DNA from 2 places in the Streptomyces sp. NPDC048584 genome. Region 1 is predicted to be linked to the other one. Evidence: riboswitches for the same ligand, from Rfam matches in the RefSeq annotation. Region 1 holds a riboswitch; the other holds the start of a gene.
The links. Region 1 has a riboswitch for thiamine pyrophosphate ahead of ACGFR9_RS25325 (thiamine ABC transporter substrate binding subunit). Riboswitches for the same ligand answer to the same signal wherever they lie in the genome.

Region 1 (7,174 bases):
CACCTGGTCCTCGGGTACGTCGGCCTCGGCCCCGGTGCGGACTATGACCTCCACCCAGCGCAGCGCTCCGCCGACGTGCCGTACGAGCTGTTCCAGGGTCCAGTCGGGGGTGGTGGGCACGGTGCGGGACAGATCGGCGCCGGAGGTCACGACCGTCCGCAGCTGCCCCACCTGGTGTGCGATCTCGTCGCAGTAACGGGCATGCGTGAGGGGTGTCATAGCGCTCACCCTAGGCAGCCGCCCTCACCCCAGCACAACGATTTCCGCCGCGTCGAACTCCACACCGGCCTCGTCCCCGACCTCCGGCGCGGCACGGAGCGCGCAGGCCGCCTCCAGACGGGGGGCGTCCCCGGGCTGGAGGCGGACGGCGACGTGCGTGCCGCGGAAGGTGCGCGCGGCCACCGTGCAGCGCAGCCCCTCACCGGCCGGGACCAGCCGGACACCCGCGGGCCGGACCAGCAGCGTCCGCGTGCCCTGCAAGGACCCCTCCGGCACGGGAACCTTGCCCCAGGGGGTCAGGGCGACACCGTCGGCGACCGTCGCCCCGACGACGTTCTCGAAGCCGAGGAACCGGGCCACGAAGGCGTCTGCGGGACGCTGCCACACCTCAAGTGGCGTACCGGACTGGGCGATCCGCCCGTCCCGCATCACCACCACCCGGTCGGCCAGCGCGAACGCCTCGCCCTGGTCGTGGGTCACGGCGAGCACGGTGGTGCCCAGCCGCCCGAACAGCTCGCGCAGTTCGACGACCAGCCGCTCCCGGAGCGAACGGTCGAGCTGTCCGAGCGGCTCGTCGAGCATCAGCAGCCGCGGGCTGGGCGCGAGGGCGCGGGCGAGCGCGACGCGCTGCTGCTCACCGCCGGACAGCGCGGCGACAGCCCGCCCGGCCGCGTCCGGCAGACCCACCAGGGCCAGCAACTCCCGTACACGGTCCGCCTGCTCGCCACGCGTGGCGCCGTGCATCCGCAGGCCGAAGGCCACGTTGCCGCCCACGTCCCGCTGTGGGAAGAGCTGGTGGTCCTGGAACATCAGTCCGACGCCGCGCCGGTGCGCGGGCACGCCCGACTGGTCGTGTCCGTCCAGCGACACCCGCCCGGAGTCGAGGGGCTGCAGTCCGGCCACCGCCCGCAGCAGCGTGGACTTGCCGCTGCCGCTGGGGCCGAGCACACAGACGATCTCGTGCGCGGCGACCGCCAGGTCGACGGCGTCCAGCACGGCCCGCCCGCCGAAGCGGACGGTAGCGGCCTGAAGGCTCAGCAGCATCTAGAACTCCCCGGTCCGGTCGGTCCGCAGCCGCTCCAGCACAAGCAGCGCCACCGCGCACACGATCATCAGAATCGTCGACAGGGCCATCGCCTGACCGTAGTTGAGCTCCCCGGGCCGCCCCAGCAGCCGTGCCACGGCGACCGGCAGCGTGGGGTTCTCCGGCCGCGCGATGAACACGGTCGCCCCGAACTCCCCCAGTGACACCGCGAAGGCGAACCCGGCCGCGATCAGCAGCGCCCGCCGCACCAGCGGCAGGTCGACCTCCCGCCACGCCCGCCAGGGCGACGCCCCGAGCACCGCCGCCGCCTCCCGCAGCCGTACGTCCACGGCCCGCAGCACCGGCAGCATCGTCCGTACGACGAAGGGGACGCCGACCAGCGCCTGCGCGAGCGGGACCAGGATCCAGGAGGCGCGCAGATCCAGCGGCGGCTCGTCGAGGGCGATCAGGAAGCCGAAGCCGACGGTCACCGCGGACACCCCGAGCGGCAGCATCAGCAGCGCGTCGAAGCCGCGCACCAGCCGTCCCGCGTCCCGCCGGGTCAGCGCGAAGGCGGCGAGAGCGCCGATCACCACAGCGATGGCGGTGGCGGCGACCGCGTACCGCAGCGAGTTGCCGACCGCCTCGATCGGCGCGACCAGGAACACTCCCCCGTCGTCGTGGGTCAGCTCCCGGTAGTGGCCGAGGCCGGCGGTGCCGAACGACCGCTGCACCAGCACCGCGAGCGGCAGCAGAAGCAGCACGGTCACGGTGGCGACGACCCCGCCGAGCAGCGCCCACTGCCCGGCCCCGCGCGGCCGGCGTGCGGTCAGCGAGGCGTCCACCAGCCGCAGCGCGGTCTCCCGGCGCCGTACGGTCCAGGCGTGCAGGGCGAGGATCACGCCCACGGCGACAAACTGGATCATGGTGAGCACGGCGGCCGTGGACAGGTCGAAGATCTCGGAGGTCTGCCGGTAGATCTCCACTTCGAGGGTGGAGAAGGTGGGCCCGCCGAGGATCTGCACCACACCGAAGGAGGTGAAGGTGAACATGAAGACCATCAGTGCGGCCGCCGCCACGGCCGGCGCGAGCGCGGGCAGGGTGACGGTCCGCCAGGCCGCGAACCGGGAGGCACCGAGCATCCGCGCCGCCTCCTCCTGCCGTGGGTCGAGCTGCGCCCACAGTCCGCCCACGGTGCGGACGACGACGGCGTAGTTGAAGAAGACATGCGCCAGCAGGATCGCCCACACGGTGGTGTCCAGACGCAGACCCCACAGCTCGTCGAGGAGTCCGCCGCGGCCGACCAGCGCCATGAACGCCGTACCGACGACGACCGTCGGCAGCACGAACGGCACGGTGATCACGGCCCGCAGCACCTGCTTGCCGGGGAAGTCGAAGCGGGCGAAGACATAGGCGCCGGGCAGGGCGATCAGCAGGGTGAGGACGGTGGAGACGAGCGCCTGCCAGGTGGTGAACCACAGCACCTGGCGCACATCGGACTGCGCCAGTACGTCCCCGATCCGCCCGAGGTGCCAGGTTCCGCCCGCCTTCAGTCCGCGCGCGACGATCGCGGTGACGGGGTAGGCGAAGAAGACGGCGAAGAACGCGACGGGCACGGCCATCAGGCCGAGCCGCGCCGCGCTGCCCCGCCGCCGCGCCGCGGTGTGCGTCACTTCAGTACGAGCGAGGTCCACGACTTGACCCACTGGTCACGGTTGGCGGCGATCCTCGCCGGGTCCATGGTCAGCGGGTCCTTCGCCTGCGGCCCGAACTCCACGAACTCCTGGGGCACCTGGGCGGCCTCCCGCACCGGATACACGAACATGTTGAGCGGCATGTCGTCCTGGAACGTCTTGCTGATCAGGAAGTCGAGCAGAGCCCTGCCGCCCTCGGGGTTCTTCGCGTTGCTCAGCAGCCCCGCGTACTCGACCTGGCGGAAGCAGGTGCCCTCGGCGACACCGGTGGGCGCCGTCTGCGGCCTCGGGTCGGCGTAGATGACCTCGGCGGGCGGCGAGGAGGCGTAGGACACCACCAGCGGCCGGTCGGCCTTGGCCTTCTTGCCGCCGGCCGAGCCGGAGAACTCCTCGTTGTAGGCCTGCTCCCAGCCGTCGACCACCTTCACGCCGTTGGCCTTGAGCTTCTTCCAGTAGTCCGCCCAGCCGTCATCGCCGTACTTGGCGGCCGTGCCGAGCAGGAAGCCGAGGCCGGGCGAGGATGTGGAGGCGTTCTCGACGACGAGAAGGTCCTTGTACTCGGGCTCGACCAGGTCGTCGAGGGTCTTCGGCGGGGTCAGGTCGTGCTCGGCGAACCAGGCCTTGTCGTAGTTGACACAGACGTCGCCGCTGTCGACGGGGGTGACCCGGTGCTTGTCCTGATCGACGCGGTACTCGTCGAGGATCAGGTCGGAGCCCTCGGCCTCGTACGACTGGAACAGGCCGTTGTCGAGGGCGCGGGACAGCAGGGTGTTGTCGACGCCGAAGAGGACGTCGCCCTGGGGGTTGTCCTTGGTCAGGATCGCCTTGTTCACGGCCTGCCCGGCGTCGCCGTCCTCGAGGACCTTCAGCTGGTAGCCGGACTGCTTCTCGAAGGCGGCGACGACGTCCTTCGACACGGCCCACGAGTTGTGACTGACGAGGGTCACGGTCTTGGACGCGCCGCCGCTGCCGTCGGCGTCGCCGTCGGACGACCCGCACGCGGACAGCGTGACCATGCCCAGCCCGAGGGCCAGGACCGTGACCTTCTTGGTGATGCCCACTTGATTCCTCCTGGAGGGACCAGGAAGAGACGCGGCCCTGCCCGGGACCCCTGGGCGGAGTCCCGGGCAGGGCGCAACAGCTCGAGTGATGACCGATCTCCCTACCCAGAATGACCTGGGCGAGGTTCGGAGGGTCTGCGGCCGGTGCCGCACTCTCAGCGCTGTGGCGCTCCCCTGTCGGAATATGAAGATGTGCTTACGCGAGTCACATTACCTCTCGCTCGCGGCGAGCTGACCACACGCCCCGTCGATCTCCTGTCCACGGGTGTCCCGGATCGTCACCGGCACACCGTGCGCGGCGATCGCCTCGACGAACGCCTTCTCGTCCTCGGGACGGGAGGCGGTCCACTTGGAGCCGGGGGTGGGGTTGAGCGGGATGAGGTTGACGTGCACGGGACGGCCCTTGAGCATCCGGCCGAGACGGTCACCGCGCCAGGCCTGGTCGTTGATGTCCCGGATCAGCGCGTACTCGATGGACAGGCGGCGCCCGGACGTGGCCGCGTACTCGAACCCGGCGTCGAGCACCTCGCGCACCTTCCACCGCGTGTTCACGGGGACGAGGGTGTCGCGCAGTTCGTCGTCGGGGGCGTGCAGCGAGATCGCGAGCCGGCACTTGAAGCCCTCGCCGGTGAACCGGTGGATGGCCGGGACGAGACCGACGGTGGACACGGTGATCCCGCGCTGGGACAGACCCAGCCCGTCCGGCTCCGGGTCGGTGAGACGGCGGATGGCGCCCACGACCCGGTTGTAGTTGGCGAGCGGCTCGCCCATGCCCATGAACACGATGTTGCTCAGCCGCGCCGGGCCGCCGGGGACCTCGCCGTCCCTGAGCGCGCGCATCCCGTCCACGATCTGGTGCACGATCTCGGCGGTCGACAGGTTCCGGTCGAGGCCGGCCTGCCCGGTGGCGCAGAACGGGCAGTTCATGCCGCAGCCCGCCTGGGAGCTGATGCACATGGTCACCCTGTCCGGGTAACGCATCAGCACGGACTCGACGAGCGTCCCGTCGAACAGCTTCCACAGCGTCTTGCGGGTGGTGCCCTCGTCGGTCGACAGATGCCGTACGACCGTCATCAGCTCCGGAAGCAGCGCCTCCTGGAGCTTGCCGCGGGAACCGGCGGGGATGTCCGTCCACTGCTCGGGGGCGTCCGCGTAGCGCGCGAAGTAGTGCTGCGAAAGCTGCTTCGCGCGAAACGGCTTCTCACCCGCCGCGGCGACCGCCTCCTTGCGCTCGGCGGGCGTGAGGTCGGCGAGATGCCGCGGTGGCTTCTTGGCTCCGCGGGGGGCGGCGAAGGTGAGCTCACCGGGAACGGGACGGGCCACGGTCGGGCAACTCCTCAGAGAGACGGGGGCCGGCCACCCCGAGGGGGCGGGGACGACGGCGACGCCGTGCCGGAGCCGGACAACCCCCGCAAGGGCGGGGACGTACGAAAGGGCCCACGGCCGGACACCGCGAGCCCTTCCAGAGTACCTGTTCCCCGTCAACCCGATCCGACGAAGATCACCAGCAACAGCCACACCACCGGCGCCGTCGGCAACAAGGAGTCCAGACGGTCCATGATGCCGCCGTGCCCCGGGAGCAGGGAGCCCATGTCCTTGATGCCCAGGTCGCGCTTGATCATGGATTCGCCGAGGTCGCCCAGGGTGGCGCTGGCCGCGACCGCGAGGCCCAGGAGCAGGCCCTGCCACCAGCTGCCGTCGTCGATCAGGTACTGCATGCACAGCGCGCCGGCGACCATGGCGAAGGCCACCGCGCCCAGCAGGCCCTCGCGGGTCTTGCCGGGGCTGATGCGCGGGGCGAGCTTCCTCTTGCCGAAGCGCCAGCCGACGGCGTACGCGCCGGTGTCGCTGACCACCGTCAGCAGCAGGAACGTCAGGACGCGCCAGGCGCCGTCGTCGGCGGTGAGCATCATCGCGACGAACGTCGCCAGGAACGGCACGTAGAACGCCGCGAAGACACCCGCCGTGACGTCCTTGAGGTAGCCCTCGGGCGGCGCCGCCATACGCCAGACCAGCACCGCCAGCGCGGTGAGGGCCATGGCGGTCCACGCGCCCTCGGCTCCCCAGGCGTACCCGGCGACGACCATGGCCGCACCGCCGAGCGCGAGCGGGACGAGGGGCGCGTCGATGCCCTTGCGCTCCCGCAGCCGCGAGGTCAGCTCCCACAGGCCCACCACGACGGCGACGGCGACGACACCGACGAAGACCGCCTTGACCACGAACAGCGACGCGACGATCACCACGCCGAGTCCGACGCCGACACCTATCGCGGCACCGAGATCGCGGCCCGCGCTCTTCTTCTGCGGTGCGGGTGCCGGCTGCGGGGCGTCGGGCATGGGCTCCGGATTCTGCGGCACCTCCCCCGGGAAGGGTCGGGCCCGCGTCGGTTCGTCTCGGAACAGGGGGCCGCTCGGCCGAGCGGCCCCCCGGTCCACATCCTGGTCTCCGCCGTGTTCGGGTACGTCGGGCACGACGGGCTTGGGGCGGGTCTGCTGCGCGTAAGGCGCATCGTACGCGGGCCCCGCCGGGGCAGCCCCCTGGCCGGGCCCGTGGTCGGACGGTCCCCAGTACCCGGTCTGCGGCGTCCCCCAGGAAGAGTCGTTCATCAGACTTCGAGCAGCTCAGCTTCCTTGTGCTTCAGGAGCTCGTCCACCTGGGCGACGTACTTCGCGGTGGTGTCGTCGAGCTCCTTCTCCGCACGGCGGCCCTCGTCCTCGCCGACCTCGCCGTCCTTGACCATCTTGTCGATGGCGTCCTTGGCCTTGCGGCGCACGGCGCGGATGGAGACCTTGGCGTCCTCGGCCTTGGTCCTGGCGACCTTGATGTAGTCGCGGCGGCGCTCCTCGGTGAGCTCGGGGAACGTCACCCGGATGATATTGCCGTCGTTGCTCGGGTTGACGCCCAGGTCGGAGTCGCGGATCGCCTGCTCGATGTTGCGCAGGGCGGTCTTGTCGAACGGCGTCACCACGGCCATGCGCGGCTCGGGCACGGAGAACGAGGCCAACTGGTTGATCGGCGTCGGCGCGCCGTAGTAGTCGGCCACGATCTTGTTGAACATCGCCGGGTGCGCACGGCCGGTACGGATCGCGGCGAAGTCCTCCTTGGCGACCACGACGGCCTTCTCCATCTTCTCCTCGGCCTCGAGGAGGGTCTCTTCGATCACCACTTGCTCCTGC
Region 2 (7,174 bases), on a different contig from region 1:
CTACTCGAGCCCGGACTTCGGCGGGCCGGAGCACCAGCCGGAGTAGCGAGTGGACAGGCCGAGGGGCGGACCGGGATTCGGTTTCAGAGAATCCCCGCCCGTCCCGCGGCCGTGATCCACTGCGGGAACTCGGAGAGCAGACGGTCGTACAGCTCCGCGTCCGGCACGGTGCTGATGTCGTCGACGGCGAAGAACCCGACGTTGTCGACGCGGCGGCCCGGGAGGGTGTCGAATCGCTCCAGCACGCCGTAGTTGGACTTGCCGAGCCCCACGAACTGCCAGAAGACGGGTTCCTCCACCGCTTCGCGGAGCTCGCGCTCGATGTCCTTGTCGCGGTAGACGCCGCCGTCGGAGAAGAACAGGACGAGGGTCGGGGCGGACGCGGGATGGTCCCGGACGAAGGCGCGCACCTCCGCGATGACCTTCTGCTCCTCGTTCTGGATGCCCACGTCCCGCATGTCGACCTGACTGGGCTCGAGCCCCTTCTTCCGTCCGCGCCGGAAGAGGCCCACCTCCCCCACGCGCACATGCAGCCGCAGCCACTCGGGAAGCTCCCCGAGCCGCAGGTCGGGCAGCCGGGCCGGGTTCGAGGCGAAGGTCCATGCCTGCATCTCCCCGTCGTCGTCCAGCTGCGCCGCGACCGCCGCCATCCGCTCGACGACGTCGGCCACGACTCCCTTGGAGTACAGGAAGGACATGGATCCGGAGGCGTCGAGTACGAGGATGACGCGCGCGGTGACCCCGGCGGCCCCGTGCTTGCGCAGACTGACCGCCACCTGCTCCTTGCGCAGCGACAACCGCTTCCGCATGTCGACGGGCAGCCGCTCCTCACCCTTGGTGAGCCGCGGGGCCCCCGGCTGGGGCCCGGCGGCCGGCACGGGGGCGGCCGGCGCTGTGGGAGGGGCGGGCGGCGGCGGGATCGGAGAGACCGGGGGCGTGGTGGCCGCGGGCGAGGCCGGTACGACCGGTGAGCCCGAAGGTGTGGCCGCGTGCGAGGCCGTGTCGTCCACGGAGATACCGAAGTCCGTGGCCAGCCCCGCGAGCCCGGACGCGTACCCCTGCCCCACCGCCCGGAACTTCCAGGCCCCCTGCCGCCGGTACAGCTCTCCGCCGATGAACGCCGTCTCCGTCCCGGCCGCCATGTCGAACCGGGCCAGCTCGTTCCCCGACCCGGCGTCGAGCACTCTGAGCAGCAGCCCCGGCACCTGCCCGAACGTCCCGCCGTCCGCCGACGCGCACAGCACGATCCGCTCGACCCCCTCCTCCACCGCGCCCAGGTCCACCCGCACGGTGTCGGTCGTCTCCCCGGCGCCGCTGCGCTTCCCGAGATGGGTCACGGCGTCGGACGCGTGACGTGGCTGGTTGTAGAAGACGAAGTCCCCGTCGTCCCGCACCCGCCCGGCCGCCGTGAGGAGCAGCGCCGAGGCATCGACGTCGGGCACACCGGGCCCGGCCGCCCAGGCGAGCTCGACACGCACCACGCGTGCCTCGACGGGACGATTGGACCCCTTGCTCATCGGACTCGCTGTCATGGGGCCAGTCTGCCCACCCGCTCCGCCGAAGGGGAGGGGCGGCGGGCCGGCCCCTCCCGTCCGCCGGCGCGCCCGGGGGACGGTCAGTCCGCGATCGGCAGATACACGCGGTTGCCCGCCGCCGCGAACTCCTTCGACTTCTGCGCCATCCCCTCCTCGATCTCCGCCCGGCTTCCGCCGTGCTCACGGCGGATGTCCTGGGATATTTTCATCGAACAGAATTTCGGGCCGCACATCGAGCAGAAGTGCGCCGTCTTGGCGGGTTCCGCCGGCAGGGTCTCGTCGTGGAACTCGCGTGCGGTGTCCGGGTCGAGGGCCAGGTTGAACTGGTCCTCCCACCGGAACTCGAAGCGGGCGTCGGACAGCGCGTCGTCCCACTCCTGGGCACCCGGGTGGCCCTTGGCGAGGTCGGCGGCGTGGGCAGCGATCTTGTAGGTGATCACGCCGGTCTTGACGTCGTCACGGTTGGGCAGGCCCAGGTGCTCCTTGGGCGTGACGTAGCAGAGCATGGCCGTGCCCCACCAGGCGATCATCGCGGCACCGATGCCGGACGTGATGTGGTCGTACGCGGGCGCGACGTCCGTCGTCAGCGGGCCGAGCGTATAGAACGGGGCTTCATCGCAGATCTCCTGCTGAAGGTCGATGTTCTCCTTGATCTTGTGCATCGGGACATGCCCCGGGCCCTCGATCATGGTCTGAACGTTGAAACGCTTCGCGATCGTGTTGAGTTCCCCGAGCGTGCGCAACTCCGCGAACTGCGCCTCGTCGTTGGCGTCCGCGATGGAACCCGGCCGCAGCCCGTCGCCGAGCGAATAGGTGACGTCGTACGCGGCGAGGATCTCGCAGAGTTCCTCGAAGTTCTCGTACAGGAACGACTCCCTGTGGTGCGCCAGGCACCAGGCGGCCATGATCGAGCCGCCCCGGGAGACGATGCCGGTCTTGCGGTTCGCGGTGAGCGGTACGTACGCGAGGCGCACGCCCGCGTGGACCGTCATGTAGTCCACGCCCTGCTCGGCCTGCTCGACGACCGTGTCCTTGTAGATCTCCCAGGTCAGCTCCTCGGCCCGGCCGTCGACCTTCTCCAATGCCTGGTAGAGCGGCACGGTGCCGATCGGAACGGGGGAGTTGCGCAGCACCCACTCGCGGGTGGTGTGGATGTTCCGGCCGGTGGAGAGGTCCATGACCGTGTCGGCACCCCAGCGGGTCGCCCAGGTCATCTTCTCGACCTCCTCCTCGATGGAGGACGTCACCGCCGAGTTGCCGATGTTGGCGTTGACCTTCACCAGGAACCGCTTGCCGATGATCATCGGCTCGGTCTCCGGGTGGTTGACGTTGGCCGGCAGCACCGCCCGGCCCGCCGCGATCTCCTCGCGGACCACCTCGGGCGCGACGTTCTCCCGGATGGCCACGTACTCCATCTCGGGCGTGATCTCGCCCCGGCGCGCGTACGCCAGTTGCGTGACCGCCCGGCCTTCCCGGCCCCGGCGCGGCAGGCGCGGCCGGCCCGGGAAGACGGCGTCCAGGTTGCGCAGTCCCCCGCGCGGGGCGGTGTGCTTGATCCCGTCGTCCTCGGGGCGGACGGGGCGGCCCGCGTACTCCTCGGTGTCACCGCGGGCGGTGATCCAGTTCTCCCGGAGCGGAGCCAGGCCCCGGCGGACATCGGTGTCGACGAGTGGATCGGTGTACGGGCCCGAGGTGTCGTACAGCTTGACCGACTGCCCGTTGGTGAGGTGCACCTGACGGACCGGCACCCGCAGGTCGGGGCGGGTGCCCTCGACATACGCCTTGTGCCAGCCGATGGACTTCCCTGCCTCCGCGGTCTCCTCCCGGTCGGAGTTCTGCGCGGAGGCAGGCGTGCGTGCGTCCTTGTTGGTCATGAGACCTACTCCCTACGCCGGCATTACCCGGTAACAGGTTCGGCGGTCGACGCAGCGGTTTCCGTCTGCCGACGTTCCGTGTGAAACATCACTCAGCCTGGGGTGACGTTTCATGTGAAACATCGCTGGGACGGAGGTCAGCGCCCTCTCAGCCCGGTGCTCCGAGCTCCCGCGTGTACAAAAGCGCCTCCACGCTAGCGTCCTTTCTGGCGCGGTGAACAGAGGGCCTCACCCCGTTCTTGCGATGATCGGGCGGTGACGCCCACTCAACCTCCTCCGTTTCCGCCCCCCGAACCATCGCGACCACCCGGTGCCGCGGACGACGGTGGTCACGGCCACGTGCACGGCCATGCACACGGGAACGGGCACGGACACAGCCACGGGCACGGTCCGGCTGCGCCCGTCTCCCGGCATCTGCGCAAGGTCATCGCGGCGATCCTGATCCCGTTCGCCGCGGCGGTACTGATCGGACTCGCCGTGCTGTGGCCGGGCGGGGCCCCGGCGCACGAGCGCACCGGCGTCGGCTTCGACCGGCAGACGCAGCGCGCCACGGTCACCAAGGTGGTCGAGCTGAGCTGCCAGTCCGTGAACGGCTCCGCCGGCGTCCCCACCGGCGACACCTCCACCGCCGAGGGCTCCTCCGCCCAGCAGCAGGCGGACGGCACCTGCAAGAAGGCGACGATCCGGGTCGACACCGGCGACGACAAGGGCCGTACGTTCGACGAGATCGTGCAGCCGGACCAGTCCCGGCAGCTGAGCGAGGGCCAGAAGGTCGTGGTGGCCTACGAGCCCTCCGCGCCCCGGGACCTCCAGTACTCGGTCACCGACGTGGACCGGCGCTTCCCGATGGCACTGCTCGCGGGCATCTTCGCGCTCGCCGTCGTGGCCGTGGGACGGCTGCGCGGGGTGATGGCGCTGGTGGCGCTGGCGATCAGCTTCCTGGTGCTCAACTTCTTCATCCTGCCAGCGATCCTGCAGGGGTCGAATCCGCTGATCGTCGCGGTGGTGGGGGCGAGCGCGATGATGCTGATCGCTCTGTACCTCTGTCACGGGCTGTCGGCGAGGACCTCGGTGGCGGTGCTCGGCACGCTGATCTCACTGCTGCTGATCGGCATCCTGGGCTCGGTGTTCATCGGCTGGGCCGCGCTGACCGGCAACACCGACGACAACACCGGCCTGATCCACGGGCTGTATCCGGGGATCGACATGAGCGGCCTGCTGCTGGCCGGCGTCATCATCGGTTCGCTCGGTGTCCTCGACGATGTGACGGTCACACAGACGTCCGCGGTCTGGGAGCTGCACGAGGCCAACCCGTCGACGGGCTGGCGGGGGCTGTACCGCGCGGGCATCCGGATCGGCCGCGACCACATCGCGTCGGTGGTCAACACGCTGGTCCTCGCCTATGCCGGTGCCGCGCTGCCGCTCCTGCTGCTGTTCTCCATCGCACAGAGCAGCGTGGGGACGGTCGCCAACAGTGAGCTGGTCGCGGAGGAGATCGTGCGTACCCTCATCGGCTCCATCGGCCTGGTGGCCTCGGTGCCGGTGACCACGGCGCTGGCCGCGCTGGTGGTCTCGGCCGACCGCCCGACGGCACAGGCACGGACTCAGGGCCACGGACAGGCGCAGGAGCCGGCACAGGGGCCCGGGAAGGTACCGGAGGCCCGCCCTGCGGGGCGCGGCGGGCGGGGCAGACGCCGTAAGCGCTGACGGCCCGTAGGGCGGGGCAGAACGCGCTGAAGCGTTCCGCCACCCGGTCGGCGTAACGCTTCAGCCGGCGCTCTGCTCCGCCAGGATCCGGTCCAGCGCGTCGTCGAGATGGGCGTCGAAGTCGGCGAGCGCCCCCTCCTGGCCCAGCGGCACCAGCTTGTCGGTGCGGTCGAGGAAGGCCACGAGCGGGGCCGTCGATGAACGGAAGAGAGCCTGATCGGCGCCCACCTGAAGCCGGATCAGCACCTCGCCCAGCGCGTCGGGGTCGACGGGCGAGACGCGTACGTCGCCCTCCCCGCACGGCCTGCCGACACCGTCGATCAGCAGCTCCCTGCCGAACGCCCAGGTCACGGGGGCGTCTCCGGGCAAATGGAAGGTCAGCCGTACGGCGTAGGGATCACAGGTGTCGTAGCGGAGCTCCACCGGGATGCGGAAGGACAGCTCCTCCGACACGAGAAAGCTCATCATGACCTCTGCCTGTACGGATTCGCGCATCGCCTACCCCGTCATTCGCCGCGGACTGGCCGGGCATGGATCCTGACACCAAAGGGAATCTTGCTGAAAGTACACAGCAGATCACAAGGAGTGATTTTTCAGATACTGATAGACAGTGTGAGCGACCCGATGAGGTGCCCCATCTCGGCCTGCAGTCGCCGCGCCGCGGGGGCGAGCCGGTCGGCCTGGTGGGCGGGCAGCGAGATGGCCACCGCCGCGGCCATGGAGCCGATGGAGACGGGGATCGCCGCGCAGACCGTGCCCAGCGCGTACTCCTGACGCTCCACCACCGGCTGCGAGCGCCGCGCGCGTTCCAGGCGTCTGAGCAGACTGTGGTCGTCCCGCACGGTGTACGGGGTGACGGGCCGCACGGGATGACGGCCGAGGTGGTCGCGGCGGGCGTCGTCGTCGAGCTGCGCGAGCAGGCACTGGCCGATGGCGTGGGCGTGCCCGGTCTCCCGGAAGTCGGCCCACTCCTCCACCGCGGGATTGCCGGGGGTGTCGGAGACGCCGACAACGTCGATCTCGCCGTCGCGGTACACGGCGTAGTACACGGGGGCGCCGGTCGCGTCCCGCCAGTGGGCCAGGGTGTCGGCCATGGTGCTGCGACGTTTCTGCTCGGCTCCGCCGCTGCTCAGCCGTGCTGCCGCCTCCCCCAGGAAGAACAGCCCCTTGTCGCGGCGCAGATAACCCTCGTGCACCAGGGTGCGCAGCAGGTGGTACGTGGTGGGGAGCGCCAGCCCGGTCTCGCGGGCCAGTTGTTTCGCGGGAGCCCCGTAGTCGTGCCCGGCGACGGTCTCCAGCAGGCGTACGGCCCGCTGCACGGAACCGATGAGCGTCGCGGTGGAGGCCGGTGCGGTGGGCGCCGGCGAGCGGGGCTGCGGAGGGACCGCGGTCAGCTGTGCGGAGCCGGTGCCAGTCGTGGCCAAGGGTCACTCCCGTAGCGCGAGGGGGCAGCCCGTGCGGAGAACACGGGTGGGGGGTCGCCGTTCACGGGGAATCGTCCCCGCGTCGAATTCCGGACTCTAACGGGCTGTCACCGCACGTGGACGGCCCGCCGGAGAAACTTCCCCCGCCCGAGGGAACCGATGACCCCCGTCACCGCCCCACCGGCCCCCCGCGGCTCACCAGTCACCGCGTGACGAGGAGCTCGACGTGAACTTGCGTACGACGTAGATCAGTCCGCCGACGAGCGCCACGAAGACCAGCACCTTGAAGAGCAGTCCGATCACGAAGCCGACCACGCTCGCTATCAGCCCGCCGAACACGACCAGGGCGATGACCGGCACCGCGATCCACTTCACCCACCACGGAAGTCCCGCGAAGATCTCTCGCATCGCCCTCGTCCTTACCTCTCCGCCCGCCGAGTGCCGGGTCGCGTCGATGATGTCCTGCACTCGATGCTAGGGCGGCAGGTGCCCCGGTGGAGACCTCCGACCCCTTGTCCTCCCCTGACCGTTCCCCTAGGGAACCCCGAGGATTCTCCTCAGCTCTCGGGGGGAGAGAACACCACCAGGACCCGCAGGTCCTCGCTGATGTGGTGGAACTTGTGCGCCACTCCGG

Region 2: another riboswitch for thiamine pyrophosphate. It lies ahead of thiC (phosphomethylpyrimidine synthase ThiC); the one in region 1 lies ahead of ACGFR9_RS25325 (thiamine ABC transporter substrate binding subunit).

Annotation. Positions count from the first base shown of each region.
Region 1 is NZ_JBICWF010000012.1:90,178-97,351, forward strand. Features, by position in the region: gene ACGFR9_RS25310 (maleylpyruvate isomerase family mycothiol-dependent enzyme) at 1-219, opposite strand, end outside; gene ACGFR9_RS25315 (ABC transporter ATP-binding protein) at 244-1,263, opposite strand; gene ACGFR9_RS25320 (ABC transporter permease) at 1,264-2,937, opposite strand; gene ACGFR9_RS25325 (thiamine ABC transporter substrate binding subunit) at 2,913-3,998, opposite strand; TPP riboswitch at 4,079-4,184, opposite strand; gene rlmN (23S rRNA (adenine(2503)-C(2))-methyltransferase RlmN) at 4,209-5,321, opposite strand; gene ACGFR9_RS25335 (phosphatidate cytidylyltransferase) at 5,480-6,604, opposite strand; gene frr (ribosome recycling factor) at 6,604-7,161, opposite strand.
Region 2 is NZ_JBICWF010000010.1:129,014-136,187, reverse strand. Features, by position in the region: gene ACGFR9_RS22755 (hypothetical protein) at 1-46, shown strand, start outside; gene ACGFR9_RS22750 (VWA domain-containing protein) at 84-1,532, opposite strand; gene thiC (phosphomethylpyrimidine synthase ThiC) at 1,616-3,409, opposite strand; TPP riboswitch at 3,402-3,592, opposite strand; gene ACGFR9_RS22740 (YibE/F family protein) at 3,665-5,116, shown strand; gene ACGFR9_RS22735 (SsgA family sporulation/cell division regulator) at 5,177-5,611, opposite strand; gene ACGFR9_RS22730 (IclR family transcriptional regulator) at 5,710-6,540, opposite strand; gene ACGFR9_RS22725 (DUF5326 family protein) at 6,736-6,948, opposite strand; gene ACGFR9_RS22720 (cupin domain-containing protein) at 7,098-7,174, opposite strand, start outside.